Regions from separate parts of the Agrobacterium sp. K11 genome, predicted to be linked through region 1. Evidence: predicted binding sites of a transcription regulator. Region 1 holds the regulator's gene; each other region holds the start of a gene.
What was found. Region 1 encodes LexA, which represses DNA repair genes until DNA is damaged. Its sites were predicted from a motif close to TGTTCNNNNTGTGTTCNG; they were not measured.
Positions count from the first base shown of each region.

Region 1 (7,674 bases):
GGCCAGTGGCAAAGGGCGCTGCTGCTGCCGGAAAAAACCGTGCCGCCAGATTTTATAAATGGTGAGAGCATGGCAAATACTGCTGGTTCTGACTCGAGATCGAAACTGTCGCCCGAAGACATGGCTGTGGTGGTACGCGAGATGACGGCGGCGCTCAAAGACGCCAAAGTTGGCGTCTTCACCTGCAGGAAAGACATATGGTGCGTAGCGAGCGCCGCAAGCGGAGAGTGGATCGTCGTTCTGGACGATGGCCGCTTCGCCGGAAAAGCCTGCGATATTGCCGATATCGTCGTTGTTTCCCGCAGAACCTCTTTTTCGCAGTGCCGCTCGGGTGCACTCCTGCTCAGCCGTGACATCTTGCGGCGTCTCGGTTCTGTGGAAATAGATTTTGCTAACAAGAGGGAGGAGGGTGTGGCGAGCGGGCTGCGCGCCGCAATCGCCGGAACGGACAGGCCCTGGAGCCAGCACCGTTATTACGACTGGAAAAGCGGACGTTTCGACCGTGATCTGCCGCAGCCCATCATCCGGCTGCTGGCGGCGTCGCAATGACAGCCGCCAGCATGGATCATCGGGCCTTGGCGCGCAAATCTTCAGTCAATTCGCCGATCTCGCCAACTTCCTCTTCATGACCAGCGTCGCGCCAGCTCTCCTTCAAACCGGCCTCGTACCATTCTTGCATGGCAGGCAGGGCGAGCAGCCGGTCGCAATAGGCTTTCGCTGCTGGCGAAAGATCCGCGCTGCCATAGGTCTGGAAACGGAATGCAACCGGGCAGAAGAAAGCATCGACCGCCGTGAACTTTTGACCGGCGAGATATGGCCCGCCGAATTTTGTGAGACCCTCGCTCCACAACGCATCGATCCGCTTTATATCGGCTTTAAGCCCGGCATCGCCGCCCCTGGGTTTGACCCGAATGCCCACCGACATGGGATAGAGATTGCGCAGCGAGGAAAAGCCGGCATGCATCTCACTTGCGGCCGAACGCGACCAGGCCCTCGCATGCTTGTCGCTTGCCCAGACACCCTGGTGTCTTTCGGCAAGATATTCGACGATCGAAAGCGTTTCCCAAACCGTCATACCCTCGTCGACCAGGCAGGGCACCTTGCCCGTCGGCGAAAAGGAGGAGAAGGAGACGCCTTCGCCGAACGGAATGAGCTTTTCATCAAAGGCGATACCGAGCGTGCGCATCAATACCCACGGCCGCAGCGACCATGAAGAATAGTTCTTGTTGGCTATATAAAGATCGTACATGGCGTATCTCCCGGATATGACGCGTATTTCTACACCTGCCAAGCGTTCACGGAATATCGAAAATTATCCATGGCTCCCATAAACGCCGTTGATGAATGGTGATGTGGGGTCGCTGAGAGCGCGACTTGCGATAAGTCACCCTTTGGTGACCACTAAAACTGACTGCGCAACACGACAGAACAACGTCGCTAAAAAACAGCGGATGGGATCGCTTCGACAATTATAGCGAACAGCCCATTCGCCACCACGCCTGTAGCGAAACCGAAGCATCTTTATGGAGTAGGAACTCAGTTTAGAAAGGGCAACGCGCATAGGCTGAATGGCGCATATCCTCGTGCACCCGCAAAAGCACGCCACGTTTGGAAACAGCCAAACCCAATATAGGCGCCATCTTCACGATGACGCCTATTGTAAAGTGAATACGTTCGGTTCGATAAGATCAATGGTAGCGGCGGATCAGCCCCACCAGCTTGCCCTGAATTTTCACCCGGTCGGGCCCGAAGATACGGGTCTCATAGGCTGGGTTTGCCGCCTCGAGCGCAATGGAGGCTCCCTTGCGGCGGAAGCGCTTCAGCGTGGCTTCCTCGTCATCCACCAGAGCCACAACGATGTCCCCGGGATTGGCGGTGTTGCCGTTGCGGATGATGACTGTGTCGCCGTCGAAAATGCCGGCCTCGATCATCGAATCACCCTTGACCTCAAGAGCGTAATGTTCGCCCGTGCCAAGCATGTCTACTGGCACGGCCACATCATGGGTGTTGTTCTGGATGGCGGAAATCGGCACGCCCGCAGCGATGCGGCCCATGACCGGCACGGTGACAGCCCCGCCCAGATCATTGGCCGGCGTCTTGGGGGCAGGGGCCGGTTCCGGCGTCTTGGGCTTGCCAAGGCTGCCTTCGATAACGCTCGGCGAAAAGCCGCGCTGCGGCCTTGCACCCGGCGTATAAGCCTCGGGCAGCTTGATGACTTCCAGCGCCCGAGCTCTATTCGGTAGCCGACGAATGAATCCTCGCTCTTCGAGAGCGGTTATCAGGCGGTGGATGCCGGATTTCGAAGCAAGATCGAGTGCGTCCTTCATTTCATCGAAGGAGGGCGGCACGCCGGACTCTTTCATTCGTTCATGAATGAAGAGAAGCAATTCCTGCTGTTTGCGCGTGAGCATGAGGAAAACACCCTTTAGAATCGTAGTGGAAGTCGCGAAACAAATACAGAACGAACACTATATGTTCCATATGTGTTCTGCAATCCCCTAAAATTTCGTGAAGGTGCCATCTGTTGCTGTGATGATTTGCCTCATAGCACGCAATTGTGCTTTTGTGCGGTCGAAACCGTCCCGGCATGCTCCGGGCGGAAGGCCAGCAGGATACATTTTCATGACGAAACCCTATAGCGTTGACCATCTCGTTTTGCCCGTGGAAGTCATAGGCGTCGCCGTGAAGCGCCTCGTCAGTCTTGGCTTTACGGTTGCGCCGGAGGCTCTGCATCCTTTCGGCACCCAAAATGCCTGCGTATTTTTCGCCGATGGCACCTATCTGGAGCCGCTCGCAATTACTGATCCGGCTAAATATAATGCGTCAATAGAGAGGGGTGATGTTTTCACTGGCAGGGATGTGGCCTTCCGGCAACGGGACGGGCAGGAGGGTTTTTCGGCTCTTGTCGCCAGGACTGAAGACGCCTTGGTTGACCATGAGCGGTTTCGGGCAGCCGGCCTTTCGGCGGGCGATGTTTTCGAGTTTTCGCGGCCTGTTCGGATGCCGGATGGCTCGCAAGGCGAGGCGGCGTTCCGGCTTGCTTTTGCTGCAAGCGGGGCGGCCGCGGATTTCTTTTTGTTCAGTTGTCAACGGGTTCAAGCCCTTCCGGGCGATCGCACCATGCTGGAGCGCCACGCCAATGGTGTCACCGGCCTCAGTGAAATCGTCCTGTTTACCGGCGGCGATATGAAGGTGGCGGGCCTGATCGAGACGGTGTTTGGCTGTGAAGGCAAATGGTCTCCGGGCGGTGATATGGTTTTCGCGACCGGCAATGCCAGCATCAGATTGACCGGAAAACCGGCTTTCAGCGGGCAGGCCCTGAATGCTCAGGATGGCAACGAAGGCGGATTGCGCGGCGCGGGCATCGTCTTTTCGTCACACGATCTTGCCGTGACAGAGGCGGTGCTTGCTGCTAATGGCGTGTCCTGCGCAAAAGCGGACGGCCGTCTGGTGGTGCCCGCAGCACCCGGTCAGGGTGTTGCCTTCGCCTTCGAGGAAAAATGATGAGCGTTACGAACAATCTTAAAGTCACCGCCGGCGACGGCGCCAGCAAGGTTTCCTTCTCGAATACCGAGCGGTTTTCGCTGATTGCCGGCCCCTGCCAGATGGAAAGCCGCGAACATGCCTTCATGATCGCTGGCGTCCTGAAGGAGCTTTGCGACAAGCTGGGAATAGGGCTTGTCTACAAGTCCTCTTTCGACAAGGCGAACCGCACTTCGCTTTCCGGAAAACGCGGCATCGGCCTGGATAACGCGATGCAGGTTTTTGCCGATCTCAAGAAGGAATTCGGTTTTCCTGTTCTGACCGACATCCACACGGAAGATCAATGCGCCATCGTTTCCGAGGTGGTGGATGTGCTGCAAATCCCGGCGTTCCTTAGCCGCCAGACCGATCTTCTCGTCGCTGCCGCCAAAACCGGCCGCGTCATCAACGTCAAGAAGGGCCAGTTTCTGGCGCCCTGGGACATGAAGAACGTGCTTGCCAAGCTCAATGAGAGCGGCAATCCGAATGTGATGTTGTGCGAGCGCGGCGCGTCCTTCGGTTACAACACGCTGGTTTCCGACATGCGCTCGTTGCCGATCATGGCTTCGCTCGGCGCTCCGGTCGTGTTTGACGCCACCCATTCGGTGCAGCAGCCGGGCGGGCAGGGCGGTTCCACCGGCGGACAGCGCGAATTCGTCGAGACTTTGGCGCGTGCGGCCGTTGCGGTTGGCGTGGCTGGTCTCTTCATCGAGACCCATGAGGATCCGGACAATGCGCCGTCAGACGGCCCTAACATGGTCCACCTGAAGGACATGCCGAAACTGCTCGAAAAGCTTCTGGCTTTCGACGCGATTACGAAAGCCTGATCGGCTGACCGTTACAGCGGGCACTTTTGTGCCAATCGATTTTAATGGCGGGCGGGCTGTTTCCGCCGTCCGCCGTCATTGTAATTTCTTCGCCATCGTCTAAGACAGGCGACGGAAAATATCTGTTCCATTCCCAAGGGAGAGACCATGACTGCCATTACCGATATCATCGCGCGCGAAATTCTCGACAGCCGCGGCAATCCGACCGTTGAAGTCGACGTTTATCTCGAAGACGGCTCCATGGGCCGTGCCGCCGTTCCCTCCGGCGCCTCCACCGGCGCGCATGAGGCGGTTGAGCTGCGCGATGGCGGCAAGCGTTATCTCGGCAAGGGCGTGGAAAAGGCGGTCGAAGCCGTCAATACGGAAATCTTCGACGCGATTGGCGGTTTCGACGCTGAAAACCAGATCCAGATCGACCAGATGATGATCGCGCTCGACGGCACGCCGAACAAGTCGCGCATCGGCGCCAACGCCATCCTCGGCGTGTCGCTCGCCGTTGCGAAGGCTGCCGCTGAAGCCTCCGGCCTGCCGCTTTACCGTTATGTCGGCGGCCCGAACGCGCATCTGCTGCCGGTTCCGATGATGAACATCATCAACGGCGGCGCGCATGCCGATAACCCCATCGACTTCCAGGAATTCATGATCCTGCCGGTCGGCGCAGAAAATATTCGCGAAGCCGTGCGCATGGGCTCCGAAGTCTTCCATACGCTGAAAAAAGAACTGTCCGCACAGGGCCACAACACCAATGTCGGCGATGAGGGCGGTTTTGCACCGGGTCTCGAAAGCGCGCCGGCAGCACTCGATTTCATCATGAAGTCGATCGAAAAGGCTGGCTACCGTCCGGGCGACGACATGTTCATCGGTCTCGACTGTGCGGCGACCGAATTCTTCAAGAACGGCAATTACGTTTATGAAGGCGAAGGCAAGACCCGTTCGCCGATCGAGCAGGCCGAATACCTGGCCGAGCTCGTGGCGAAATATCCGATCATCTCCGTCGAAGACGGCATGGCTGAAGACGACTGGGATGGCTGGAAGGCGCTGACCGATCTCATTGGCAACAAGTGCCAGCTGGTGGGCGACGATCTTTTCGTCACCAACTCCGCCCGCCTTCGCGACGGTATCAAGATGGGTGTCGCCAACTCCATCCTCGTCAAGGTCAACCAGATCGGTTCGCTTTCCGAGACGCTGGACGCAGTCGAAACCGCGCACAAGGCAGGTTATACCGCCGTCATGTCGCACCGTTCGGGCGAAACGGAAGATTCCACCATCGCCGATCTCGCGGTCGCAACCAACTGCGGTCAGATCAAGACCGGCTCGCTTGCCCGTTCCGACCGGCTCGCAAAGTACAACCAGCTTATCCGCATTGAAGAAATGCTGGGCCCGCAGGCTGCTTACGCCGGCCGTTCGATCCTGCGCGGATAATCCGCGTTCGGGTTTCGCGATATGGCCCGCCGCCTGGCGGGCCAGTCTCAGGGATGGGCGGTTTATCCGCACTGCTCACTCCCGAGTTGATCCGGGGTTCAGTCAGCCCAGGTCCCTGGGTTGAAAAGACTCTTTTCACGGCGAAGACGCGCTGTGGCTTGATGCCGGATCACGCTCGGCATAACGAACTCTCTCTGATATCTTCGTCATTATTAGCCCGCCTCTGGCGGGCTTTTTTGCGTCTATCAGCCGCGCGGAATTTAAGGTCAACGGATAGTTAAACAATCCGCATTAGTCTCGAGACTCACATTATGCGTTTTAAGGCTTCTCTCCGGCATGTGGACCAGACATCATAAAAAGAGACGATTCGGCCGTTTGATCGTTCCGGCCATTACGATCGCTTTTCTTTCCTATTTCGGGTATCATTCCATCCACGGCGACTTCGGCCTTCAGGCGACGGAGCGGCTGGAGCGACAGCGTATTGCCAGAACGGCAGAGCTTGCCAAGCTGACGCAGGCGCGCGTTGCGCTGGAGCGGCAGGTCGAATTGTTGAGCGACGGTTCTCTCGAACGTGACATGATTGACGAGATTTCCCGTTATCAGTTGAATATGTCCCGTACGGACGAAATTGTCATCATGAATACCTACTTCTAATTAACCGAAATCAAGTTAATTAATGATTTGTGATTTATTCACAGCACTTTAGCGTGAATATGTGCCATGCGTTTAAAGCATTGCTGCATGGCATTTTCTTGCATATGGTACGCGCCAATCTATCCATTCAAACGGCAACTCAGGGAGGGATGAATGGCGCCGCGAAAAACCGCGTCCGTATCCGGCCGAAAGACAACGGCAAAGGCTGCAGGCGAATTCACCGGTAAGAACAGCCCGGACTTTTCGAAGGAAGAAGAGCTTCACGCCTATCGTGAGATGCTTCTCATCCGTCGCTTCGAGGAAAAAGCCGGCCAGCTTTACGGCATGGGCTTCATCGGTGGTTTCTGTCACCTCTACATCGGTCAGGAAGCCGTTGTTGTCGGCATGCAGATGTCTCAGAAGGAAGGCGATCAGGTCATCACCGCTTACCGTGACCACGGCCATATGTTGGCTCTGGGCATGAGCGCGCGTGGCGTCATGGCCGAATTGACCGGTCGCAAGGGCGGCCTGTCGAAAGGCAAGGGCGGCTCGATGCACATGTTCTCCAAGGAGAAACATTTCTACGGCGGCCACGGCATCGTCGGTGCGCAGGTTTCGCTCGGAACCGGTCTTGCCTTCGCCAATAAATATCGCGGCAACGACAATGTCTCCGTGACCTATTTCGGTGACGGCGCCGCCAACCAGGGTCAGGTCTACGAGAGCTTCAATATGGCCGCTCTCTGGAAGCTGCCGATCATCTATATCGTTGAAAACAACCGTTACGCCATGGGCACCTCGACCGCCCGCGCCACCGCACAGTCGAACTATTCGCTGCGCGGCCAGTCCTTCGGCATTCCCGGCATCCAGGTGGATGGCATGGATGTGCGCGCCGTAAAGGCCGCCGCCGATCAGGCGCTGGAACATTGCCGCTCCGGCAAGGGTCCGATCATTCTGGAAATGCTGACCTACCGTTACCGTGGTCACTCCATGTCCGACCCGGCGAAATACCGTTCGAAAGACGAAGTGCAGAAGATGCGCTCCGAACATGACCCGATTGAGCAGGTCAAGGCACGGCTTCTGGAGCAGGGCTGGGCAAGCGAAGACGAGTTGAAGGCCATCGACAAGGATGTCCGTGATATCGTCGCCGATAGCGCAGACTTCGCCCAGAACGACCCAGAGCCGGATGTATCCGAGCTCTACACCGATATTCTGCTCTGATCGGGAAAGGGAAACCCATGCCAGTAGAAATTCTTATGCCCGCCCTTTCCCC
Region 1 covers NZ_JCAHRB010000005.1:54,319-61,992, reverse strand. The annotation lists gene AC5SEO_RS13165 (ComEC/Rec2 family competence protein) at 1-549, shown strand, start outside; gene AC5SEO_RS13160 (glutathione S-transferase family protein) at 566-1,249, opposite strand; gene lexA (transcriptional repressor LexA) at 1,689-2,411, opposite strand; gene AC5SEO_RS13150 (VOC family protein) at 2,623-3,504, shown strand; gene kdsA (3-deoxy-8-phosphooctulonate synthase) at 3,504-4,349, shown strand; gene eno (phosphopyruvate hydratase) at 4,497-5,771, shown strand; gene AC5SEO_RS13135 (FtsB family cell division protein) at 6,108-6,425, shown strand; gene pdhA (pyruvate dehydrogenase (acetyl-transferring) E1 component subunit alpha) at 6,579-7,622, shown strand; gene AC5SEO_RS13125 (pyruvate dehydrogenase complex E1 component subunit beta) at 7,640-7,674, shown strand, end outside.

Region 2 (7,674 bases), on a different contig from region 1:
GCGGTCGCCATCCGCCATGTTGATACCGCGCACGCCAACCGAGTTGCGGCCGGCGAAGACGCGGACATCGTCGACGGGGAAGCGGATGCACTGGCCGAGTGCCGTCGTTAGCAACACGTCATCCTGGTCGGTACAGGTTTCGACGGAGAGGATTTCATCGCCCTCCTCCTCCAGCTTCATGGCGATCTTGCCGTTGCGGTTGACCTGCACGAAATCGCCGAGCTTGTTGCGGCGAACCGTGCCGCGCGTCGTCGAGAACATCACATCGAGCGTTTCCCAGGTCGTTTCGTCCTCGGGCAACGGCATGATGGTGGTGATGCGCTCGCCTGGTTCCAGCGGCAGCATGTTGATGAGGGCCTTGCCCTTCGACTGCGGCGTACCGATCGGAAGGCGCCAGACCTTTTCCTTGTACACGATGCCGCGCGAGGAGAAAAACAGCACCGGCGTATGGGTATTGGCGACAAAGAGACGGTTGACGAAATCTTCGTCGCGCGTCGCCATGCCGGAACGGCCCTTGCCGCCGCGACGCTGTGCCCGGTAGGTGGTCAGCGGCACGCGCTTGATGTAGCCGAGATGCGAAACGGTGACGACCATATCTTCGCGGGAGATGAGGTCTTCATCATCCATGTCAGGACCGCCTTCGACGATCTCGGACCGGCGTGGCGTGCCGAACTCATCGCGGATGGCAATAAGCTCATCCTTGACGATCTGCATGATGCGCAGCCGTGAAGACAGGATTTCGAGATATTCGCTGATTTCCGCACCGATCTTGTTCAGCTCGTCGCCGATTTCGTCGCGGCCAAGCGCCGTCAGGCGGGCAAGGCGCAATTCGAGAATGGCGCGTGCCTGCTCTTCGGAGAGATTGTAGGTGCCGTCTTCATTGATGCGGTGGCGCGGATCGTCGATGAGACGGATCAAGCTTTCCACATCCTGCGCCGGCCAGCGCCGCGTCATCAGCTCCTCACGGGCCGAAGCCGGATCGGGAGCATGACGAATGACGCGGATGACTTCGTCGATATTGGCAACCGAGATCGCCAGACCGACCAACACATGCGCGCGGTCGCGCGCCTTGCGCAGCAGATACTTCGTGCGGCGGCTGACGACATCCTCACGGAAGGACACGAAGGCGCGCAGCATGTCCAGCAGCGTCATCTGTTCAGGCTTGCCGCCGTTCAGCGCCACCATGTTGCAGCCGAAGGAGGTCTGCAGCGGCGTGTAGCGATAGATCTGGTTCAGGATGACTTCGGCATTGGCGTCGCGCTTCAGCTCGACGACGACGCGATAACCCTGGCGGTCGGACTCGTCGCGCAGATCGGAAATACCCTCGATGCGCTTTTCCTTGACCAGTTCGGCCATCTTCTCGATCATCGTCGCCTTGTTCACCTGATAGGGAACCTCGGTGATGATGATCTGCTCGCGGTCGCCGCGCATCGGCTCGATGGTCGCACGGCCGCGCATGATGACCGATCCGCGACCCGTCTCATAGGCAGAGCGAATGCCGGAACGGCCCATGATGAGCGCGCCGGTCGGAAAGTCCGGGCCGGGAATGATCTGCATCAGTTCCAGCAGCTCGATCGCCGGATTGTCGATGAGGGCGATACAGCCGTCGATGACTTCGGAAAGATTGTGCGGCGGAATATTCGTCGCCATGCCGACGGCGATGCCACCTGCCCCGTTGACCAGAAGGTTCGGGAATTTCGCGGGAATGACGACCGGCTCATGCAAGGTGCCGTCATAGTTGTCGCGGAAATCCACCGTTTCCTTGTCGAGATCGTCGAGAAGCGAATGCGCTGCCTTTTCGAGACGGCACTCGGTGTAACGTTCGGCCGCCGGCGGATCGCCGTCGATGGAGCCGAAGTTGCCCTGTCCGTCGATCAGCGGCAGGCGAAGAGACCAGTCCTGCGCCATACGCGCCAGCGCATCGTAAATCGCCGCATTGCCGTGCGGATGGAATTTACCCATCACGTCACCGGTGACGCGGGCGCATTTGACGTATTTCTTGTTCCAGTCGATGCCGAGTTCGGACATGCCGTAAAGAATACGGCGATGAACCGGCTTCAGACCGTCACGGACATCGGGAAGCGCGCGGGAAACGATAACGCTCATGGCGTAATCGAGATAGGACCGCTGCATTTCCTCAATGATGGAAATCGGTTCAATGCCTGGCGGAAGTTTTCCGCCGCCGGGGGGGCTCTGGTCAGTCAAAACGGATCACATTCTCTGTTAAGAATCGGATGGATTTTTATAGCGGAAACAGCCACGTTAAGCCAATTTCCCGGCGAGTTTTGAACAGTCTTTTGCGTCATTTGCAAGACATACCCCGCTTTTCGCCATTTAGGTTGGCAAAAGCGACGCCGCTCCCTTTCAAAGCGAGTACGACTTGCGTAGGCTCCGGCCTAAAAACAGAACAGGCGGGGAAAGAATGGCCAGCAGCGAAACGCTCATCAACGCGCTTACAACACTTCTGGTCACGCTCGATCCGCCCGGTCTCGCGCCCGTATTTCTCGCACTCACGGTTGGAATGACGCGCGACCAGCGCGCCCAGGTGGCTCTGCGCGGCTCAATCATCGCCTTCGGCATTCTCGCCATCTTCGCCCTGTTCGGTCTCACCATCCTCAACCTTCTCGGCATTTCGCTGGGTGCCTTCCGCATCGCCGGTGGCCTGCTGCTGTTCTGGATTTCCTTCGAGATGATTTTCGAGAAACGCCAGGAGCGCAAGGAAAAGACCTCGGAGATTGCCATAACCAAGGACCATCTGCACAATCTGGCGGTCTTTCCGCTCGCCTTGCCGTTGATCGCCGGGCCTGGCGCCATTTCCGCGACCGTGCTCCTGGCGGGAACGATGAAAACGACGCTCGAAATGGTCGTGCTTATTCTCATCCTCGCCTTCGCCATGGCCCTCGTCTACGCCACCCTGATCGTCTCGGAACGCATGGACCGTTTTCTCGGCAATACCGGCCGCGCGATCCTGACAAGGCTGCTCGGCGTCCTTCTTGCCGCGCTTTCCGTGCAGTTCGTAGTGGACGGCATAAAATCGGCCTTCGCATTCTGACGACCATCGGTTCGCAACAAAATGCCGCAACCGGCCGGATTTGCGAAAAATCCGCCCTTTGAATCCGGCTCCTGCCTCGGTTAAAAGACGCGCATCTTTTTTCCGCACCAGAAAGCTCTCTCCATGCGATCCACGCTGCGCCGCCTCATCCCGGATGCCGCTCCCGTCAGTAACCGGGAAAGGCTGCGCGCTGCGGCGGGCGCCTTCGTCGGCATTTCGCTGACCGGACTTCTGGGCAGCCTTGCTTTCCGCTTAGACCCTGCCCTGCCCGCCATGATCGCGCCGATGGGCGCCTCGGCGGTGCTTTTATTCGCCGTGCCATCCAGCCCCCTTGCGCAGCCCTGGTCGATCCTCTGCGGCAACATCGTGTCGGCTTTCGTGGGTGTGACGGTGGCTTTACTCGTTCCGGATATTTTCCTTGCCAGCGCGCTTGCCATAAGCCTTGCCATTGCTGCCATGATGGCGCTGCGCTGCCTGCACCCGCCAAGCGGCGCGGTGGCGCTGACGGCCGTTCTCGGCGGTCCCGCCGTGCATAGTCTCGGCTATGGCTTTATTCTCTGGCCGGTCGCCGGAAACTCGCTCATCCTTCTCATCCTCGCGCTCGTTTATAACAATGCCACCGGCCGCGCCTATCCGCACGGCCTGAGGTTTGGAAAGGCCAGCCACGGCACGGCAGACCCGACGCCGATACAGAAAATCGGCTTTTCCTCAGCCGATCTGGACGAGGTGCTGAAGGAATATGACGAGGTTCTCGATATTGATCGCGATGTGCTGGAGATGATTTTGCGCAAGACGGAATTGCGCTCCTGGCGCCGCCGCGCCCTCCACCTCGATTGCGCCAGCGTCATGTCGCGCGATGTGGTCGGCGTCGCCCCGGATGATAGCCTGCGCCACGCCCATTCACTGATGCGCAACCGCCATTTCAAGGCTCTGCCCGTGACCAACGACAGGGCCGAAATCGTCGGCATCGTCACTCAGACGGATTTTCTTGAAAAGGCTAGCTGGAGAAACGGCCGCCCTTCCATCGGTTTCCTGCAGCGCCTGCGCCTTATCCTCTCAGGCGAAAGCGCACCTAACGATACCGTCAAGGATATGATGACATCGCCTGTTAGAACCGTGCGGCCGGAAACGGCGATCGAGGAAGCAATCATCCGCTTTGCGGAGGAAGGCCTGCATTACCTGCCGGTGATCGACGCCAACGGCAAGATGGTGGGTATTCTTTCGCAGTCCGATGTCATGGTTGCGATGCTGGCGGACAAAGCCGCGGCATAGGTCGTCGCGACCTTGAAGCGGGCAACCGGTTCGACCGGCGCCCGCCCCGTCAATCTCGGTCCCGATCAGAACGGGATATCGTCGTCCATGTCACTGGAGAAGCCGCCGGAAGGCTGGCTGCCGCCACGCGAGGCACCGCCGCGGGCCGCCGGCTGCTGGTCGTAACCGCCACCGTAGTTACCGCCGCCGCTGCCATAATCTCCACCGCCGATGTCGCCACCGCTGCGGCTGCCGCCGCCACCTTCGCCGCGACCGTCGAGCATCGTCAGCGTGGAGTTGAAGCCCTGCAGTACCACTTCGGTGGAGTAACGGTCGTTACCGGTCTGGTCCTGCCACTTGCGCGTCTGCAGCTGGCCTTCAATATAGAGCTTGGCGCCCTTTTTCACATATTGTTCGACAACCTTGCACAGGCCTTCGTTGAAAACGACGACCGTGTGCCATTCTGTCTTTTCCTTGCGCTCGCCGCTGTTGCGGTCCCGCCACGTCTCCGACGTGGCGATACGCAGATTGGCAATCGGACGGCCGTCCTGCGTCCGGCGAATTTCGGGATCGGCGCCAACGTTCCCAATCAGAATTACCTTGTTTACGCTACCAGCCATCTCGTCATCCTGTCCGCCAGCCATCGTGACCGGCAATTGCATTTCAAAAAATCCCGTACACAATAACCATCGCCGCCCGCAAAGGGCACCGCAACGGGGAACAATCCACAGCGAATAATCCCGACTTTCTCAGAGAGTACATTCGCACTTGCAATTTGTTCCTTTTTTGTTCTATTAAATCACGAAATTCGAGTCAAGTGAGCCGAAAAGCCATCGATCGATAGGGAATAAACCTCGACACGTCCGGTTGCGTCACTACATAAGGACGCGCCGCCATCAGGCCTGTTAATTTTGTCCGAGCTTTATCATGAGTGAACTGAAGACGATTTCCATCCGTGGTGCCCGTGAGCATAACCTCAAGGGTATCGATCTGGATCTACCGCGCAATAAGCTGATCGTCATGACCGGGCTCTCCGGCTCGGGCAAGTCGTCGCTCGCCTTCGACACAATCTATGCTGAGGGCCAGCGCCGTTATGTCGAGAGCCTCTCGGCCTATGCGCGCCAGTTCCTCGAAATGATGCAGAAGCCGGATGTAGACCGCATCGAGGGGCTTTCTCCGGCGATTTCCATCGAGCAGAAAACCACCTCGAAGAACCCGCGCTCCACGGTCGGCACGGTCACGGAAATCTACGACTATATGCGCCTGCTGTTTGCGCGTGTCGGCGTGCCTTACTCGCCGGCGACGGGCCTGCCGATCGAGAGCCAGACGGTCAGCCAGATGGTCGACCGTATCCTTGCCTTCGAGGAAGGCACGCGCCTTTATATTCTCGCGCCGATCGTGCGCGGCCGCAAAGGCGAATATAAAAAGGAACTCGCCGAGCTGATGAAGAAGGGCTTCCAGCGCGTCAAGGTGGATGGCCAGTTCTACGAGATCGCTGACGTTCCCGTCCTCGACAAGAAGTACAAACACGATATCGATGTGGTGGTGGACCGCGCCGTCGTGCGCCCGGATATGGCAGCACGCCTTGCCGACAGTCTCGAGACCTGCCTCAAGCTTGCCGACGGGTTGGCAGTGGCCGAATTTGCCGACAAGCCCCTGCCGCCGGAAGAAACCTCGGCTGGCGGCTCCGCAAACAAATCGCTCAATGAGACCCACGAGCGTATGCTGTTTTCGGAAAAATTCGCCTGCCCGGTCTCCGGCTTCACCATCCCGGAAATCGAGCCCCGGCTTTTCTCCTTCAACAATCCCTTCGGCGCCTGCCCCACCTGTGACGGTCTCGGCTCGCAGCAGAAGGTGGACGAAAACCTGATCGTGCCCGAACCTGCACGCACCCTGCGGGATGGCGCGATCGCCCCCTGGGCCAAGTCGTCTTCCCCCTATTACAACCAGACGCTGGAGGCGCTGGGCAAGGCCTTCGGTTTCAAGCTGTCGAGCAAATGGACGGACCTTTCGAAAGAGGCGCAGCACGCCATTCTCCAGGGCACTGACGACAAGATCGAGTTCAACTATCAGGACGGTGCGCGCTCCTACAAGACGGTGAAGAATTTCGAAGGCATCGTTCCCAATCTGGAGCGTCGCTGGAAAGAGACTGACAGCGCCTGGGCGCGCGAGGAAATCGAGCGTTATATGTCGGCGGCCCCCTGCCCGGCCTGCGCCGGCTATCGCCTGAAGCCGGAAGCGCTCGCCGTCAAGATCAACAGGATGCACATCGGCGAAGTCACCCAGATGTCGATCCGTATGGCACGCGACTGGTTCGAGACGCTGCCGGAAAATCTGAACGCCAAACAGAACGAGATCGCGGTTCGCATTCTCAAGGAAATCCGCGAACGTCTGCGATTCCTCAACGATGTCGGGCTGGATTATCTCAGCCTGTCACGCAATTCCGGAACGCTTTCCGGCGGAGAAAGCCAGCGCATCCGGCTTGCTTCGCAGATCGGTTCCGGCCTCACGGGTGTGCTCTATGTTCTGGACGAGCCCTCCATCGGCCTGCACCAGCGCGACAATGCCCGCCTGCTCGATACGCTGAAACATCTGCGTGATATCGGCAATACGGTGATTGTGGTCGAACACGACGAGGATGCCATTCTGACGGCGGATTACGTTGTCGATATCGGCCCCGCCGCCGGCATTCACGGCGGTCAGGTCATCGCCGAAGGCACGCCGCAGGAGGTCATGGCCAATCCGAAATCGCTGACCGGCAAATATCTATCCGGCGAACTTGGCGTCGCCGTGCCGGCAGAACGCCGCAAGCCGAAGAAGGGCCGCGAAATCAAGGTTTTTGGCGCACGCGGCAACAACCTGAAGAATGTGACTGCGGCCGTTCCCCTTGGCGTGTTCACCGCCGTTACCGGCGTGTCGGGTGGTGGCAAATCCACCTTCCTGATCGAGACGCTCTATAAGTCGGCAGCACGCCGGGTGATGGGCGCGCGCGAAATTCCGGCCGAGCATGACCGCATCGATGGTTTCGAATTCATCGACAAGGTGATCGATATCGACCAGTCGCCAATCGGCCGCACGCCACGATCAAACCCCGCCACCTACACCGGCGCATTTACGCCTATCCGTGACTGGTTCGCCGGTCTGCCGGAGGCGAAGGCGCGAGGTTATGCACCTGGCCGTTTCTCCTTCAACGTCAAGGGTGGCCGCTGCGAAGCCTGCCAGGGCGACGGCGTCATCAAGATCGAGATGCACTTCCTGCCTGATGTCTATGTCACCTGCGACGTCTGCCACGGCAAGCGTTACAATCGCGAGACGCTGGATGTGACCTTCAAGGGCAAGTCCATTGCCGACGTGCTTGATATGACGGTGGA
Region 2 covers NZ_JCAHRB010000011.1:283,451-291,124, reverse strand. The annotation lists gene gyrA (DNA gyrase subunit A) at 1-2,205, opposite strand, end outside; gene AC5SEO_RS21235 (MarC family protein) at 2,423-3,052, shown strand; gene AC5SEO_RS21230 (HPP family protein) at 3,176-4,324, shown strand; gene AC5SEO_RS21225 (single-stranded DNA-binding protein) at 4,390-4,965, opposite strand; gene uvrA (excinuclease ABC subunit UvrA) at 5,231-7,674, shown strand, end outside.
Region 2: the regulator LexA is predicted to act here: its motif matches at 5,080-5,097, upstream of uvrA (excinuclease ABC subunit UvrA).

Region 3 (7,674 bases), on a different contig from region 1:
CGAGACGACTGCGCACCATACGATGGTGATGGCGACGGCAACGAACTGCGTCCAGAGCTGCGAGGAGATGGAGAAGTCCGCCTTGCCCGTGCCGCCAAGCAGCGGCGACGTGAAGATGCCGGTGCCGAGGGCGCCGATAATGCCGCCGATGCCGTGGACACCGAAGACGTCGGCTGTGTCGTCGTAGCCGAACTTGTTCTTCACAACCGAGACGAAGAAGTAGCAGATCGGCGAGACGATGAGGCCGAGAACGATAGCGCCCATGGGTCCGACAGAACCGGCCGCAGGCGTTACGGCGACGAGGCCGGCGATCATGCCCGAAGCTGCGCCCAGCATGGAAGCCTTGCCGCGGGTGAAGCTTTCAACCAGCGACCAGGAAACGATGGCTGCTGCAGTGGCGAGGAAGGTGTTCATGGTTGCAAGAACCGCACCGCCAGATGCTTCGAGGTTGGAGCCGGCGTTGAAGCCGAACCAGCCGAACCACAGCATGGCTGCGCCAACCAGCGTCAGCGTCATGGAGTGCGGGGCCATCATGTCCTTGCCGAAGCCGGTACGCTTGCCAACCATGATCGCGCCGATCAGACCGGCGATACCGGCATTGATGTGAACGACCGTGCCGCCGGCGAAGTCGAGAGCGCCCATGCCGAAGATCAGGCCATTCGCGTCCCAGACCATGTGAGCGATCGGGAAGTAGACGAAGGTGGCCCACAGGATGGTGAACAGGATGACTGCCGAGAACTTCACGCGTTCCGCGAATGCACCGATGATCAGCGCGGGCGTGATGGCCGCAAAGGTCATCTGGAAGGCGATGAAGGTGTATTCGTAGATCACGACGCCCTGGGAGAAGGTTGCCGAGGTGCTGTCAAGCGAAACGCCGGACAGGAACAGCTTGCCGAAACCACCGAAATACGGGCCGGTGCCGCCGCCGAAGGCGAAGGAGTAACCGTAGATTACCCATACGAGCATCATGACCGCGCCGATGACCGTGCACTGCATGAGAACGGAGAGCATGTTCTTGGTGCGCACGAGGCCGCCATAAAACAGGGCGAGACCCGGAATGATCATGAAAAGCACGAGGATCGTCGCGACATACATGAATGCGGTATCGGCTTTTTCCGGAACGGGGGCCGCCGCTGCTACTGCCGGCGCGGCATCCTGCGCAAAGGCGATTGCCGGGGCCATCAGGGCTGCCACACCGGCACCCAGTTTGCCGAGCGTTGAAAACTTGTTGAGTTGCATAGCTAGAAAACTCCCTGTCAGCCGTGCTTCAAAGCGCTTCTGTGTTGGTTTCGCCGGTACGGATGCGCACGGCCTGTTCGATAGAGTAGACGAAGATCTTGCCGTCACCGATCTGCCCGGTTTTTGCAGCCGACGCGATTGCCTCGACAGCCTTGTCGACGACGTCTGATGCAACCGCGATCTCGATCTTCAGTTTGGGAAGAAAGCTCACCGCATATTCCGTGCCGCGATAAATCTCGGTATGTCCCTTCTGGCGTCCGTAACCCTTTACCTCGGTCACGGTCAGGCCTTGGATGCCGACGCCGGTGAGCGCTTCGCGCACTTCATCCAGCTTGAACGGCTTGATAATGGCCATCACAATTTTCATCTGGTTTCCCATCCTTTGTTTGTCCTCGGCACGGAGCCGACTCTCCTCGCGCTGGCAGATCAGTAACAGCGACTATGGACATACATTCAAGGGGCGTGCCAGTTTTGATGCGGCCTCTAAGTTATTGAAATATAAAAATTATATGACAGGCGTCTGAAAAACGGGCATCGGGTGGCGCAATTTTCGTCTATTAAATGTGCGATTTTTTAAAAAAGCGCATTATTTAAGCATTTGCCCTTTTGCGGATCAAACCTTCCTGTGCGACGGAGGCGATCAGTTCACCCTGTCTGGTGAAAATATTGCCACGGGTCAAACCGCGTGCTCCCGAGGCGCTGGGGCTGTCCTGCGTGTAGAGCAGCCAGTCGTCCAGCCGGCAGGGACGGTGGAACCACATGGCGTGATCGAGGCTCGCCACCTGAATGGCCGGATCGAAGATCGTCGTTCCGTGGGCATAGAGCGACGTGTCGAGCAACGTCATATCCGAGAGATAAGCGAGAATGGCCGACTGGAAACGTGGATCGTCCGGCACATCGCCGACAGCGCGAACCCAGATATCCTGCTGCGGTTCCAGCTTTTCCTTCGAAATATAATGGGTCAGCGAAACCGGCCGGATCTCTATCGGGCGCTTGTTGCTCCAGTATTTGCGGATCGACGCGGGTGCGTTGGCGAGGAAGGCCGCCTGCATCTCATCTTCACTCATCAGCCTTTCGGGCGGCGTCACATCCGGCATTTTTATCTGATGATCGAAGCCGTCCTCGACGATCTGGAATGACGCCGACATGGAAAAGATCGCCTTGCCATGCTGGATGGCGACCACGCGCCGGGTGCAGAAGCTCGCACCGTCGCGAATGCGCTCCACCTGGTAGAGGATGGGCACCAGCGGGTCGCCGGGGCGCATGAAATAGGAATGCAGTGAATGAACGAAACGATCATCATCCACGGTTCGTTGAGCTGCGATCAATGCCTGCGCGATCACCTGGCCGCCGAAAACGCGCTGCCAGCCGATTTGTGGGCTTTCACCCCGAAACAGGTTTTCTTCCAGCTTCTCGAGATCGAGTGTGGAGATCAGATTGGCCATCGGATCTGACGTTTGCGAGGGATGCGACATTTTTTCGGCCTGCTCCGGCTGTAGGAAGACGTCACATGGTCTATAGTGCGCGGATGATGCGTGCACAAGATTTGAGGAGAAGCGCGATGCTGGACGTGGTGGTGGCAGGCGGCGGTTATGTCGGCCTTTCCGTTGCTGTCGCAATTAAGCAGGCAGCCGGACATCTTAATGTGCAGGTGGTTGAAGCCGCTCCCGAGGATGTCTGGAAGAAGGACGTCCGCGCCTCCGCCATTATCGCGGCGGCCACACGCATGCTCGACGTTTTCGGCATATGGAACGAGATCGAGCCGGAGGCCCAGCCGATCCACAAGATGATCGTCACCGATTCGAAGACCGCCGATCCGGTTCGCCCGGTGTTTTTGACATTTGGTGGCGCGGTGGAGGAGGGCAGGCCCTTCGCTCATATGGTCCCGAATGTCGCGATGGTGGGTGCGCTGCGAGGCCTGTGTGAGCGCCTCGGCGTCGAAATCCGCCATGGTCTCAGTGTTTCCGGCTTTTCCGCCGGCCCGCAATCGACGGCTATTTCACTTTCCGACGGCTCGTCGCTTGAGGCGCGACTGCTCATAGCCTGCGATGGGGTCCGCTCGGCTTTGCGGGATATGGCAGGAATAAAAACCGTGCACTGGAATTACGATCAGTCTGGGATCGTCACCACCGTTGAACACGAGCGGCCGCATGAGGGCTGCGCGGAGGAACATTTTCTGCCGTCGGGGCCTTTCGCCGTGCTTCCCTTGAAAGGGAACCGCTCCTCGCTTGTCTGGACCGAACGTACGGCCGATGCCGACAGGCTGGTTGCTGCCGACGATCTGGTGTTCGAGGAGGAACTTGAACGCCGGTTCGGCCACAAGCTCGGTCCGGTCCGTCCCGTCGGTCCCCGTCGCGCCTTTCCACTGGGCTTGACGCTGGCGCGTTCCTTCGTCGCGCCACGTTTTGCACTTGCCGGCGATGCGGCGCATGGAATTCACCCGATTTCCGGTCAGGGCCTCAATCTCGGCTTCAAGGATGTTGCGGCACTGGCCGAAACCGTGGTCGAGGCCGACCGTCTCGGCCTTGATATCGGCTCTCTCAACGTTCTCGATCGTTACCAGTCCTGGCGGCGTTTCGACACGTTGCGGATGGGTGTGACGACGGATGTGCTGAACCGGCTTTTCTCCAATGATGTCGGTCCCATTCGCGTCATGCGTGATTTCGGTCTGGGTGTAGTCGATCGTTTGCCGGGTCTGAAATCCTATTTCATCGGTCAGGCTGCCGGTACGACAGATGCGGGCGCGCCGCGCCTCCTTGCCGGCGAGGCGCTCTGATACTGCCATTCCTGCCTGTGCCGGAGCGGCTTTCCAGCGATTGCCGCTTGACAGTCGATTGCGGTGTTTTCCGCCGGAAGCCGGTGCCGCAAAGCTGAATCCGGACAAGGACTTACCCGGATTCACAATCTGGTATAGGGCAGGCATCTGCCAACCAGATGTTGCGGAGAACAAAAGCTGAATCCATTGGAGTCAGCGATTCGTATTCGATTCGTTCGCAGACTGTTCCGTATCCGAATCAATTCCGGTTTCGCCGGATTCTTTTTAATATTTCAAGTATCTGAATCAAAAAGGAAAATTCCGGCGGGGAAGGACCTGTTACCACTTTGCGGACAAGGCCTATTGCCTTTGTCGGCGGGCGTTGCCATGTGTGTTGCGTGTGCGGCCCGTATCAGTGAATGGCGGGCGGTACAGCAAGCAGATGAAGTCGATTCACGGATAGTACGTTGAATTTTCGCCCCATGATCCTGAGCGGCCGCGGTGTCACGGCCGTTCTCGGCCCCACCAATACCGGCAAGACCCATTACGCCATTGAGCGCATGGTGGCACATGGCAACGGTGTCATCGGCCTTCCGCTGCGCCTTCTGGCGCGTGAGGTCTATACCCGTCTTGTCGAAAAGGTGGGCGCGCCGAATGTGGCGCTGATAACCGGCGAAGAAAAGATCGCCCCTCCTAAAGCCAAATATTCCGTCTGCACGGTGGAAGCCATGCCGCGCGAGACAACGGCCGCATTCGTCGCCATCGATGAAGTGCAGCTGGCGGGTGATCTGGAGCGCGGGCATATCTTTACCGACCGCGTGCTGCATCTGCGCGGGCGGGAGGAAACGCTGCTTCTGGGTGCGGGCACGATGCGCCCGATCCTCGAAAAGCTGCTGCCGGGAATTACCGTGGTCGAACGTCCGCGCCTGTCGCAGCTTTTTTATGCGGGCCAGAAGAAGATAACCCGCCTGCCGCAACGCACGGCAATCGTCGCCTTTTCGGCGGAAGAGGTCTATGCCATTGCCGAGCTGGTGCGTCGCCAGCGTGGTGGCGCAGCCGTTGTGATGGGCGCGCTTTCGCCGCGTACGCGCAACGCCCAGGTGGGGCTCTACCAGTCCGGCGACGTCGAATATCTCGTGGCGACGGATGCCATCGGCATGGGTCTCAACCTCGATGTCGATCATGTCGCCTTTGCGCAGGACCGCAAGTTTGACGGCTATCAGTTCCGCAATCTCAATCCGGGCGAGATCGGCCAGATCGCCGGCCGCGCCGGCCGCCATCTTCGCGATGGCACCTTTGGCGTGACGGGGCGCGTCGATCCATTTGACGACGAGTTGGTGGAGCGTATCGAAACCCATCAGTTCGACTCGGTGAAGGTGCTGCAATGGCGGACGAAAAATTTCGATTTTTCCTCCATCACCAATCTGCGTCTGAGCCTCGAAGCCGCCCCGGCGATCCAGGGACTGTCACGGGCCTTGCCGGCGATCGACCAGCAGGCGCTCGAATATCTGTCGCGCTACCCTGAAATCATCGACGTGGCGACGACGGAGGCGCGGGTGGAAAAACTCTGGGAGGCCTGCGCGCTTCCGGATTATCGCCGCATTGCGCCCGCTCAACATGCTGATCTGATCTCAACGCTCTATTTCGATCTGGTAAAACGTGGCACGGTGAACGAAGATTTCATGGGCGAACAGGTGCGCCGCGCCGATCGTACCGATGGAGAGATCGATACCTTGTCTGCAAGGATTGCGCAGATCAGAACATGGACTTATGTATCGAACCGCCCAGGATGGCTTGCCGATCCGACACACTGGCAAGAAAAGACGCGGGAAATCGAAGATCGATTGTCCGATGCTCTACATGAAAGGTTGACGAAACGCTTTGTTGATCGCAGGACATCTGTGCTCATGAGGCGCCTGAGAGAGAATGCGATGCTTGAAGCTGAAATCAGTGTAAATGGTGATGTCTTCGTAGAAGGACATCACGTCGGCCAGTTGGCCGGGTTCCGGTTCACGCCGGTGCCGGGAATGGAAGGGCCGGATCAGAAGGCCGTGCAGGCTGCTGCGCAGAAGGCGCTCGCGCTCGAATACGAGGCGCGTGCCGCGCGTCTGCACGCCAGCGGAAACGGTGATCTCGCTTTGAGCTCCGATGGTCTGGTTCGCTGGTTGGGCGAACCGGTGGCCCGCCTTTCGGCAGGCGACAATATCATGAAGCCGCGCGTGATCCTCTTTGCCGACGAGCAGTTGAGCGGCAATGCCCGCGATCATGCGCTGGCGCGCGTCGAACGTTTCGTCAATCATCAGATTGCGACCGTGCTGAAGCCGCTGGACGATATTTCGCGCGCCGAAGACCTTCAGGGTCTGGCGAAGGGGCTGGCGTTCCAGCTGGTCGAAAATCTCGGTGTCCTGTTCCGCCGTGACGTCACCGAAGACGTGAAGTCGCTGGATCAGGATGCGCGTGCCTCCATGCGCCGCTACGGCGTGCGTTTCGGCGCCTATCACGTCTTCCTGCCCGCGCTTCTCAAGCCCGCTCCGGCGGAGCTTGTCACGCTGCTCTGGGCGCTGAAGAACGATGGTCTCGGCAAGCCGGGTTACGGCGATCTCATTCCGGTGCTGGCCGCCGGTCGCACCTCTGTCGTGACGGATCCGACCTTCGAGCGGATGTTCTACAAGCTCGCCGGTTTCCGTTTCCTCGGAAAGCGCGCCGTGCGTATCGACATTCTCGAGCGTCTGGCCGATCTCATCCGTCCGCTGTTGCAGTGGAAGCCCGGTCAGCAGCCGCGTCCGGAAGGCGCTTATGACGGCCGCCGTTTCACGACGACGACCGCGATGCTTTCCATTCTCGGCGCAACGCTCGACGACATGGAAGAAATCCTCAAGGGTCTCGGTTATCGTGCCGATCAGGTAACGGCGGAAGAGGCGCAGGCCTTCCTCGCCAACCAGACTGGTGCTGCCGCTCCGGCCGCTTCTGAAGCGGTGAAGGAAGACGAGAGCGCAGAGACCGAACACGAGGAACCGGCTTCGGAAGAGCAGGTTTCCGAGACGACGACTGTCGAAACTGCTGAAGAAGTGCCGGTTGCGGAAGCTGTGGGCCAAGAGGCTGCTGTTAGCGAGGCTGCGCCGACGGAAAGCGCCGAGGCTGCCGAGCCGAAGCCTGTTCTTCTGTGGCGTCCGGGTGGTCGCAACGAAAACCAGCGTGGTGAAAACCGTCGTCCCGGCAACCGCGGTCAAGGCCGTGGCGAGGGTCGCGATCAGGCGCCACGCGAACAGGGTGAACGTCGTGGCGAAGGCCGTCGCGATAATCGTGACGGAGCAAATCGCGAGGCTGCCAATCGTGGCGGTGACGGCGAGCGTAAGCGTGATGGCGGACGTCCCGACCGTGGCAACAACCGCAATAATGATCGTCAGGATCGCGGGGAGCGCAAGGACAGGCCGGACCGCAACGACCGTGGCGGGAAACCGCAGGGTCAGCAGCGTTTCGAAGCCAAGCCGCCGCGTAAGGAAAAGCCGATCGATCCGGATTCGCCCTTCGCCAAGCTTGCTGCTCTCAAGGAGCAGCTGAAGAAGTAAGCTATGGGGAGCAACGAACAGCCACTCGAAAGCACGCGTCAGCGTCTGGACAAGTGGCTGTTCTTTGCCCGCATGGCCAAATCCCGTTCACTTGCCCAGAGTTACATTCAG
Region 3 covers NZ_JCAHRB010000009.1:233,594-241,267, reverse strand. The annotation lists gene AC5SEO_RS17690 (ammonium transporter) at 1-1,239, opposite strand, end outside; gene AC5SEO_RS17685 (P-II family nitrogen regulator) at 1,268-1,618, opposite strand; gene tesB (acyl-CoA thioesterase II) at 1,830-2,714, opposite strand; gene AC5SEO_RS17675 (ubiquinone biosynthesis hydroxylase) at 2,771-4,015, shown strand; gene AC5SEO_RS17670 (helicase-related protein) at 4,477-7,563, shown strand; gene AC5SEO_RS17665 (RNA-binding S4 domain-containing protein) at 7,567-7,674, shown strand, end outside.
Region 3: the regulator LexA is predicted to act here: its motif matches at 4,228-4,245, upstream of AC5SEO_RS17670 (helicase-related protein).

Region 4 (7,674 bases), on a different contig from region 1:
TTCCGGCAAATGATGCGGTACAGATAATGGCGGCGAAGCGCGGAGAAGCGCGCGTCGAAATCCTCGGTCACCGCCGTCACGTCGACAACCGAGACGGCCTCTTTCGCCATGGCCAGATGGGCGTTGAGAGCATTGCGAAGCTTATACGGAGCCCAATCGCGGGAAAGATCGACATGGGCTACCTGTCCCACGGCATGCACGCCGGAATCGGTGCGGCCAGCGCCGCGAATGGACACGGTTTCGCCGGTCAGCGACCGGACGGCAGCTTCAAGCGCGCCCTGAACCGAAGGGCCGTTATCCTGTCTCTGCCAGCCGAAGTAAGGCGTACCGTCATATTCGACGGTCATGCGGAAACGCGGCATCAGCCGAGCCTCGTTCTGGCGGGAACGGGTGTGCCACGAACGAAATCGGCAGCCGACAGCGGCTTGCCACCCGCCTTCTGCAAACGGGTAAGCCGCACCGCGCCACTGCCGCAGGCGATGGTCAGGGCGTCATCGAGCACAGCGCCCGCTTCGCCCATACCGCTCGCCAGTTCTGACGCCAGAACCTTCACGCGCTCGGCCTTGCCGCCGATTTCCATTTCCAGCCAGGCGCCGGGGAAAGGCGAAAGGCCGCGGATATGGTTATGGACGTCCTGTGCCGGCCGGGAAAAATTAATCCGGGTCTCGCCCTTGTCGATTTTCGAGGCATAAACGACGCCTTCTTCCGGCTGCGCAACGAGAGGAAGATCGTCTGCTTCCAGCTTGTCCATCGCCTGCCGCATCAGCCGCGCGCCTGTCAGCATCAGGCTGTCGTGCAATTCACCTGCCGTGGTATTCTCACCGATCGTGACCTTGGCGGTCAGCGCCACCGGGCCGGTATCGAGCCCCTTTTCCATTTTCATGACCATCATGCCCGTCTCGGCATCGCCAGCCATGATCGCCCGCTGAATGGGAGCAGCGCCGCGCCAGCGCGGCAGCAACGAGGCGTGGCCGTTATAGCAGCCAAGACGCGTACCGCTCAGGATCGCCTCGGGCAATAGCAGCCCATAGGCAACGACAACAGCGACATCGGCGTTGAATTCCCTGAATTGCTGCCGGTCTCCCTCGGCCTTGAAATTCACCGGCGTCAGCACGGGCAGACCCAGCAGTTCGGCCGCCTGATGCACCGGCGATTTCTGCAGATCGAGGCCACGGCGACCGCCTGGACGCGGCGGCTGCGTATAAACGGCAACGACCTCGTGACCAGCGTCCACCAATGCACGCAGCGTGGGAACGGAAAAATCCGGCGTGCCCATGAAAATGATGCGAAGAGCCATATCGCCCCCTGCCCTCTATGCCGGTCCGTCTAAATATTTAAGACGAATCAGACCTTAGCGCGGGCTGCTTTGGTGAATTTCTTGATGACCATTTCTCGCTTCAGGCGCGAAATATGGTCGATGAACAGAATGCCGTTCAGGTGGTCGATCTCATGCTGCAGACACGTCGCCAGAAGTCCGTCCGCATCGACCGTCTGCTGCTTTCCGTCACGATCGACATATCGCACTGTCAGGGATGCGGGACGCTCTACCTCGGCATAATAATCGGGAATGGAGAGACACCCTTCCTCATAGGCCGAGACGTCGTCCGACACTCTGAGGATTTCCGGATTGATGAAGACGACCGGCTTTTTCTCCTCGTCCTCGCGCGAAACGTCGATCACCAGCATGCGGCGCGGCACGCCCACCTGAATGGCGGCAAGGCCGATACCCGGCGCATCATACATGGTTTCAAGCATATCGTCGGCAAGGCGCAACACTTCGGCATCCACCTGTTCGATGGGCCTTGATTGCTGGCGCAGCACGGGATCGGGCAAAATGATAAGCGGTTTGATAGTCATGGCTTCCCATAACGTATCTCTTGCGCGGAGGAAATAAAAAATACGCGGTCGAAAAGAGACCTTCGGCTGGTTTTGCCCGACTCAATTCCGCCGCATGAATGTTCTTGTTTTGATCTTACGAATCACTGGAAATCTGGTAGATTTAGCCATGAGCATCGATTTCTCTTTTCTCCTCGATCCCGCCTTGCGGGCCGGCTCCGTCGACATCAGCTTCGGCGGGCTTCTTGCGGCTCTCGTTTTCGGCCTTTCCGCTTTCTGGATGGTCACGAAAAGTCGTGGGAAAAAAGCGGAAGCCGATGGTGAAATTTCCGATCTGTTGAAAACCCAGTCGGAACTACATGGCCGGATCGCGGCGATGGCCGAGACGCTCGGCACGCGCCAGAGCGAGATGGGCCAGACGATCAACCAGCGCCTCGACGGCATGTCGCAGCGGCTGGGCGAGACGCTGACCGAGCAGACCCGGTCGACGCACGAGAATCTAAGCCGCCTGCAGGAGCGGCTTGCGGTTATCGATGCCGCGCAGGGTAATATTCAGGATCTGGCAAAGGACGTGGTCGGGCTTCAGGCGATCCTCTCCAACAAGCAGACGCGCGGCGCTTTCGGGCAGGCGCGGATGGAAGCGCTGATCGCCGATGCGCTTCCCGCCGGGGCCTTTCAGCTTCAGCCCACGCTTTCGAATGGCTACCGACCAGACTGCATCATCAGGATGCCGAACAACGCCCCGTCCCTCGTCATCGACGCCAAGTTTCCGCTGGAGGCGTGGAATGCGCTGAAGGCGGATGAAACGCCCGAGGGCAAACGGGCTGCGACCCAGCAGTTCCGCCGCGATATGGAAGTGCATATTCGCGACGTGGCGGAGAAATATCTGATACGCGGCGAAACGCAGGATACGGCCTTCATCTTCGTGCCGTCGGAATCGATCTTCGCCGATATTCACCAGCATTTCGAATATCTCGTGCAGCGTGCCCATCGCGCCCGTGTCGTCATTGTCTCGCCATCGCTTTTGATGCTGTCGGTGCAGGTTATCCAGTCGGTGCTGAAGGACCAGCGCATGCGCGAGCAGGCGCACCTCATTCAGGGTGAAGTCGCGCTTCTCATGGATGACGTGCGGCGGCTGGACGACCGGACGCGCAAGCTGCAGGCCCATTTCGGGCTGGCGCAGAAAGATGTCGACATGATGCTAATTTCCTCCGACAAGGTGCTGGCGCGTGGCCAGAAGATCGAGGGCCTCGATTTTTCGCCGACGGAAAAGGAGACCTCCCATAGCGAAATCGAGCAGGCGCGACGCTTTGCAGAGAACAGGGCAGGAACGGCCAAGTTGCGGGTGGTTGACGACGAGTGATCCCCTCGGGCAAAGTCACCGCCTTGCTTTGAATTTCATACGGACATGCCCTGATGATTACTGTTTTCGGCTCCATCAACATGGATCTCGTCGCCACCGCCAAACGCCTGCCCAAACCCGGTGAAACCGTGACGGGAGAGACCTTTTCCACGGCGGCCGGCGGAAAGGGAGCCAATCAGGCGCTTGCCGCACGGCGCGCAGGTGCAACGGTCAAAATGGCGGGCGCTACGGGTGATGACACCTTTGCCGCGCCAGCGCTGACATTGCTGCGCGATGCCGGCACCGATCTGTCGCTCGTCAAGACCGCGCCCGGCCCCACGGGAACCGCCGTAATCCTGATCGGTGAAGGCGGGGAGAACATGATCTCGGTCATTCCCGCCGCCAATGGCGAAGTTTCCGCATCCGACGCCGCAAAAGCCGTGGCGGAGATGGCAGCGGGCGATATTCTGATGCTTCAGTTCGAGGTGCCGGCACCCTCAATCGAAGCAGCACTGACGGCCGCGAAGGCTAAACGCATCACCACTATCATCAATACCGCGCCGCTGACCGCGGACGGGCCGCGCCTCGCCAGCCTTGCCGAAATCGTCATCGCCAATGAAACCGAGTTCGAACTGCTGATCGACAAAAACGGACTTTCAGCCTCCGAACGGGAAAATGAACTCAAATCCCTGCATGAGCAGACCGGCCAGACATTGATCGTGACGCTTGGTGCTGATGGCGTGATCGCCATTCGCAACGGCAAGGTCTTCAAGGCGTCCGGTCTCAAGATCGAGCCGGTCGATACTGTTGGCGCTGGCGATACATTCTGCGGTTATCTCGCCGCCAGCCTCGATCAGGGTATGGATTTCGAAAAGGCGCTGAAGCGCGCCGCCGTCGCAGGCTCGCTCGCCTGCACCCGCGCCGGCGCCCAGCCTTCCATTCCGGTTGCTGCCGAAGTGGACGCGAATATCTGACGGTTCGAGCTGTTAAATGCGAATGAAAGTGAGATAGGCCGAGCTGCGGCCTTCTCTTTTCGCCTTGTTCTCATAACGCGTGCCCGGCCAGTTGGCATAGGGGGTGTGCCAGTCCTCGGCACTTGCCGCCGTCCACTCGAAACCGCCGTGGCGGGCGCAATGCTGTAGCGTCCAGTTGACGTAGGTATCGATATCGGAAGCAAAGCAGAACTTGCCACCGGGTTTCAGGACGCGATGGAAACGGGCAAGATTGACGTCGGAAACGAAACGGCGCTTCCAGTGCTTCTTCTTCGGCCAGGGATCGGGATAGAGTAGATCGATGTGATCGATCGACCCATCCGGCAGCCAATCCAGCAATTGCGTCGCGTCATCATCGTAAAGGCGGATATTCATCAACTCGCCTTCACGCACGCTTGCCAGCAGCTTTGCCATGGAATTGACGAAGGGCTCGACGCCGATAAAGCCGGTCTCAGGATTTTCAACCGCGCGGTGGGCAAGGTGCTCGCCGCCGCCGAAACCGATTTCCAGACGGACCGATTTCACATCCGCCGGAAAGAGAGCGACGAGATTTTTCGGAGGCGCGCTTTCCAGATCGATTTTCAGCAAAGGCAGCAGGTTTTCGATCGTATCGATCTGCTGATTGCGCAGGGGCTTGCCCTTGCGTCTGCCAAAAAACGCTTCCGTTGCGCGCGAACGCCGCTCTTCCGTCATGTCATACTCTCAAGAACAAATAGACTAAACCCGCACAGGGCCACTTGAATGGCACTATGCGGGTTACAAATGGTGCAACCGGTATCTCTCAATCCCCGTCGAATGACAAGGCTTAGAACAAGTCCCCGCATTTTCCGAACGTAAAATCGCTACGCAATTTTACTGGAAATGCTTCAAGCGCTCAAAGCTTCCTTGAGCGGCTTCACCAGATCGAGCTTCTCCCAGGAGAAGGAACCGTCACGGCCCGCCTTGCGACCGAAATGGCCGTAGGAGGACGTCTTGGCATAGATCGGCTTGTTGAGATCGAGATGACGGCGAATGCCCGACGGCGAGAGATCCATGACCTTGCGGATGGCGCCTTCGACCTGATCTTCGCTGACCTTGCCGGTACCGTGCAGATCGACATAAATCGACAGAGGCTGGGCGATGCCGATCGCGTAGGAAATCTGAATGGTGCAGCGCTCGGCCAGACCGGCAGCCACCACGTTCTTGGCCAGATAGCGGGCAGCATAGGCCGCGGAACGGTCGACCTTGGTCGTGTCCTTGCCGGAGAATGCACCGCCGCCATGGGGGGCAGCACCGCCATAGGTGTCCACGATGATTTTGCGGCCGGTCAGACCCGCATCGCCATCCGGACCACCGATAACGAATTTGCCCGTCGGGTTAATATACCACTGGCAATCATCGGCGATCTTCAGGTCACCCAGCGCTTCGCGGATATAAGGTTCGACAACTTCGCGAACCTTCTTCGAATCCCAGCTGGCATCGAGATGCTGCGTGGACAAAACGATGGATACGGCTTCCGAAGCCTTGCCGTCGACGTAACGAACCGTCACCTGGCTCTTGGCGTCGGGACCGAGTTTCGCAGCTTCGCCTTCGCCGCTTTTACGGGCGGTCGCGAGCAGCTGCAGAATACGGTGGGAATAATAGATCGGAGCCGGCATCAGGTCCGGCGTTTCCTTGCAGGCGTAACCGAACATGATGCCCTGGTCGCCAGCACCCTCGTCGCCCTGCTTGTCGGAGGCGTTGTCCACGCCCTGCGCGATATCCGCCGACTGCGGATGCAGGAGAACGTCGATCTTCGCCGTCTTCCAGTGGAAACCATCCTGCTCGTAGCCGATGTCGCGGATCGCCTTGCGGGCAGCCGACTTGAACTTCGAGGGATTGATAACCGGGTGGCCGGCAGCATCCTTGAGAACCTTGCCGTCCTTGTCCTTTTTCAGCAGGGTATCGGGAACCCGAACCTCACCGGCGATAATGACGCGGTTCGTCGTCGCAAGCGTTTCGCATGCGATGCGCACGGTCCAGGGGTCGACACCCGTCTTGGATGCCTCACGATAGATGAGATCCACGATTTCATCGGAAATACGATCACAAACCTTGTCCGGATGACCTTCGGCCACGGACTCGCTGGTGAACAGGTAATTGGCACGCATGCGGGATTCCCCTCAAAGAACGGTCTTCGAGTTTGTTAGTCATTTCGGCCATGAAAGACAAGGACACAACCACATAAATATATCTTTATGTGAGAATTCCTTTCTAATTGGGCACAAAAAAACGGCCCTTGCGGACCGTTGAGTGTCCAGCGCCGTACGCTGGAAAATAAAGCAGTCGCCTGCGAGTGCTACTCGGCATCCCCTTCGGCGGCGAGCGACTTCACGAGATCAACGAGGCGGCGCCGAACCTTCGGGTCGGCGATCTTCACGAAAGCGCGGTTCAGTTGCAAGCCTTCGGCAGACGACAGGAAATCCACCACGTAATTGGAACTCGATGCTTCTGCCATGCCCGTCGTGCCGACCGCCTGATCACCCGGCGCGTCCTCGAAGAAGAAGGAAACCGGCACATTCAGGATCGCGGAGATATTCTGCAGGCGGCTGGCGCCCACGCGGTTCGTGCCCTTTTCATACTTCTGAATTTGCTGAAAGGTAATTCCGAGGCTTTCACCCAGCTTTTCCTGGCTCATGCCCAGCATGGTTCTGCGAAGACGAATTCGGCTTCCGACATGAATGTCGATGGGGTTAGGCTTTTTCTTATTTTCGGTCATCATGCGGTCCTGACACTCGGAAAGGGTTGATATCTCGTTTCATTGCTTATTCGAAGAAATGAGCTGGTATTTCGACAGCGTCTAAACTTGTTTTACGACTGACGTATTCACTATGCAATTGTAGGGGTTCCCGGTCAATTCTGGCGCCGGGCAAAACGCCAGGCAGAAAATACCGAAACGGTCAGCATGATAGAAAAAATCAACCAGAAATACGTCCGATGTATGTCGTAAGTAACAGCGTCATTTGACCCACCACTCAAGGTGGCGTCAACAATTCCGACCCGGCCGTAATCCAACCCGGCAATAATACGACCATAGGGATCTATAACGGCGGAAATCCCGGTATTAGCGCCGCGAATCACCGGCACTCCCGTTTCAACGGCCCGTACTCTTGCCTGTAGAAAATGCTGATAAGGGCCGGGTGTATCGCCGAACCAGCCATCATTCGTGACGTTCAGGATCGCTGCGGCGCCCGCCAGACCAGGGGTCATCTCTTCGGGAAAAATGATCTCGTAGCAGATCAGGGGATAGAGGGTTTTACCGGAAGGAAGCGTCAAAGGCGTGCGCGAAGACGCGGCTGAAAAGCCGCCCGGCAGGCTGATGACATTATTGATGCCGAATCCCCGTAGAATATCTTCGAAAGGGACATATTCTCCAAAGGGTGTAAGATGGACCTTGTCGGTCGCGCCGATGATCTCGCCCTGACTGTCAATCGCATAGACCGAATTGTAGTAACGCGGAGGCCGGCCGGCACCGGCATCTTCCAT
Region 4 covers NZ_JCAHRB010000003.1:615,161-622,834, forward strand. The annotation lists gene truA (tRNA pseudouridine(38-40) synthase TruA) at 1-362, opposite strand, end outside; gene fmt (methionyl-tRNA formyltransferase) at 362-1,297, opposite strand; gene def (peptide deformylase) at 1,345-1,857, opposite strand; gene AC5SEO_RS08180 (DNA recombination protein RmuC) at 2,006-3,199, shown strand; gene AC5SEO_RS08185 (ribokinase) at 3,253-4,152, shown strand; gene trmB (tRNA (guanosine(46)-N7)-methyltransferase TrmB) at 4,165-4,863, opposite strand; gene metK (methionine adenosyltransferase) at 5,037-6,299, opposite strand; gene AC5SEO_RS08200 (helix-turn-helix domain-containing protein) at 6,488-6,907, opposite strand; gene lnt (apolipoprotein N-acyltransferase) at 7,042-7,674, opposite strand, start outside.
Region 4: the regulator LexA is predicted to act here: its motif matches at 1,957-1,974, upstream of AC5SEO_RS08180 (DNA recombination protein RmuC).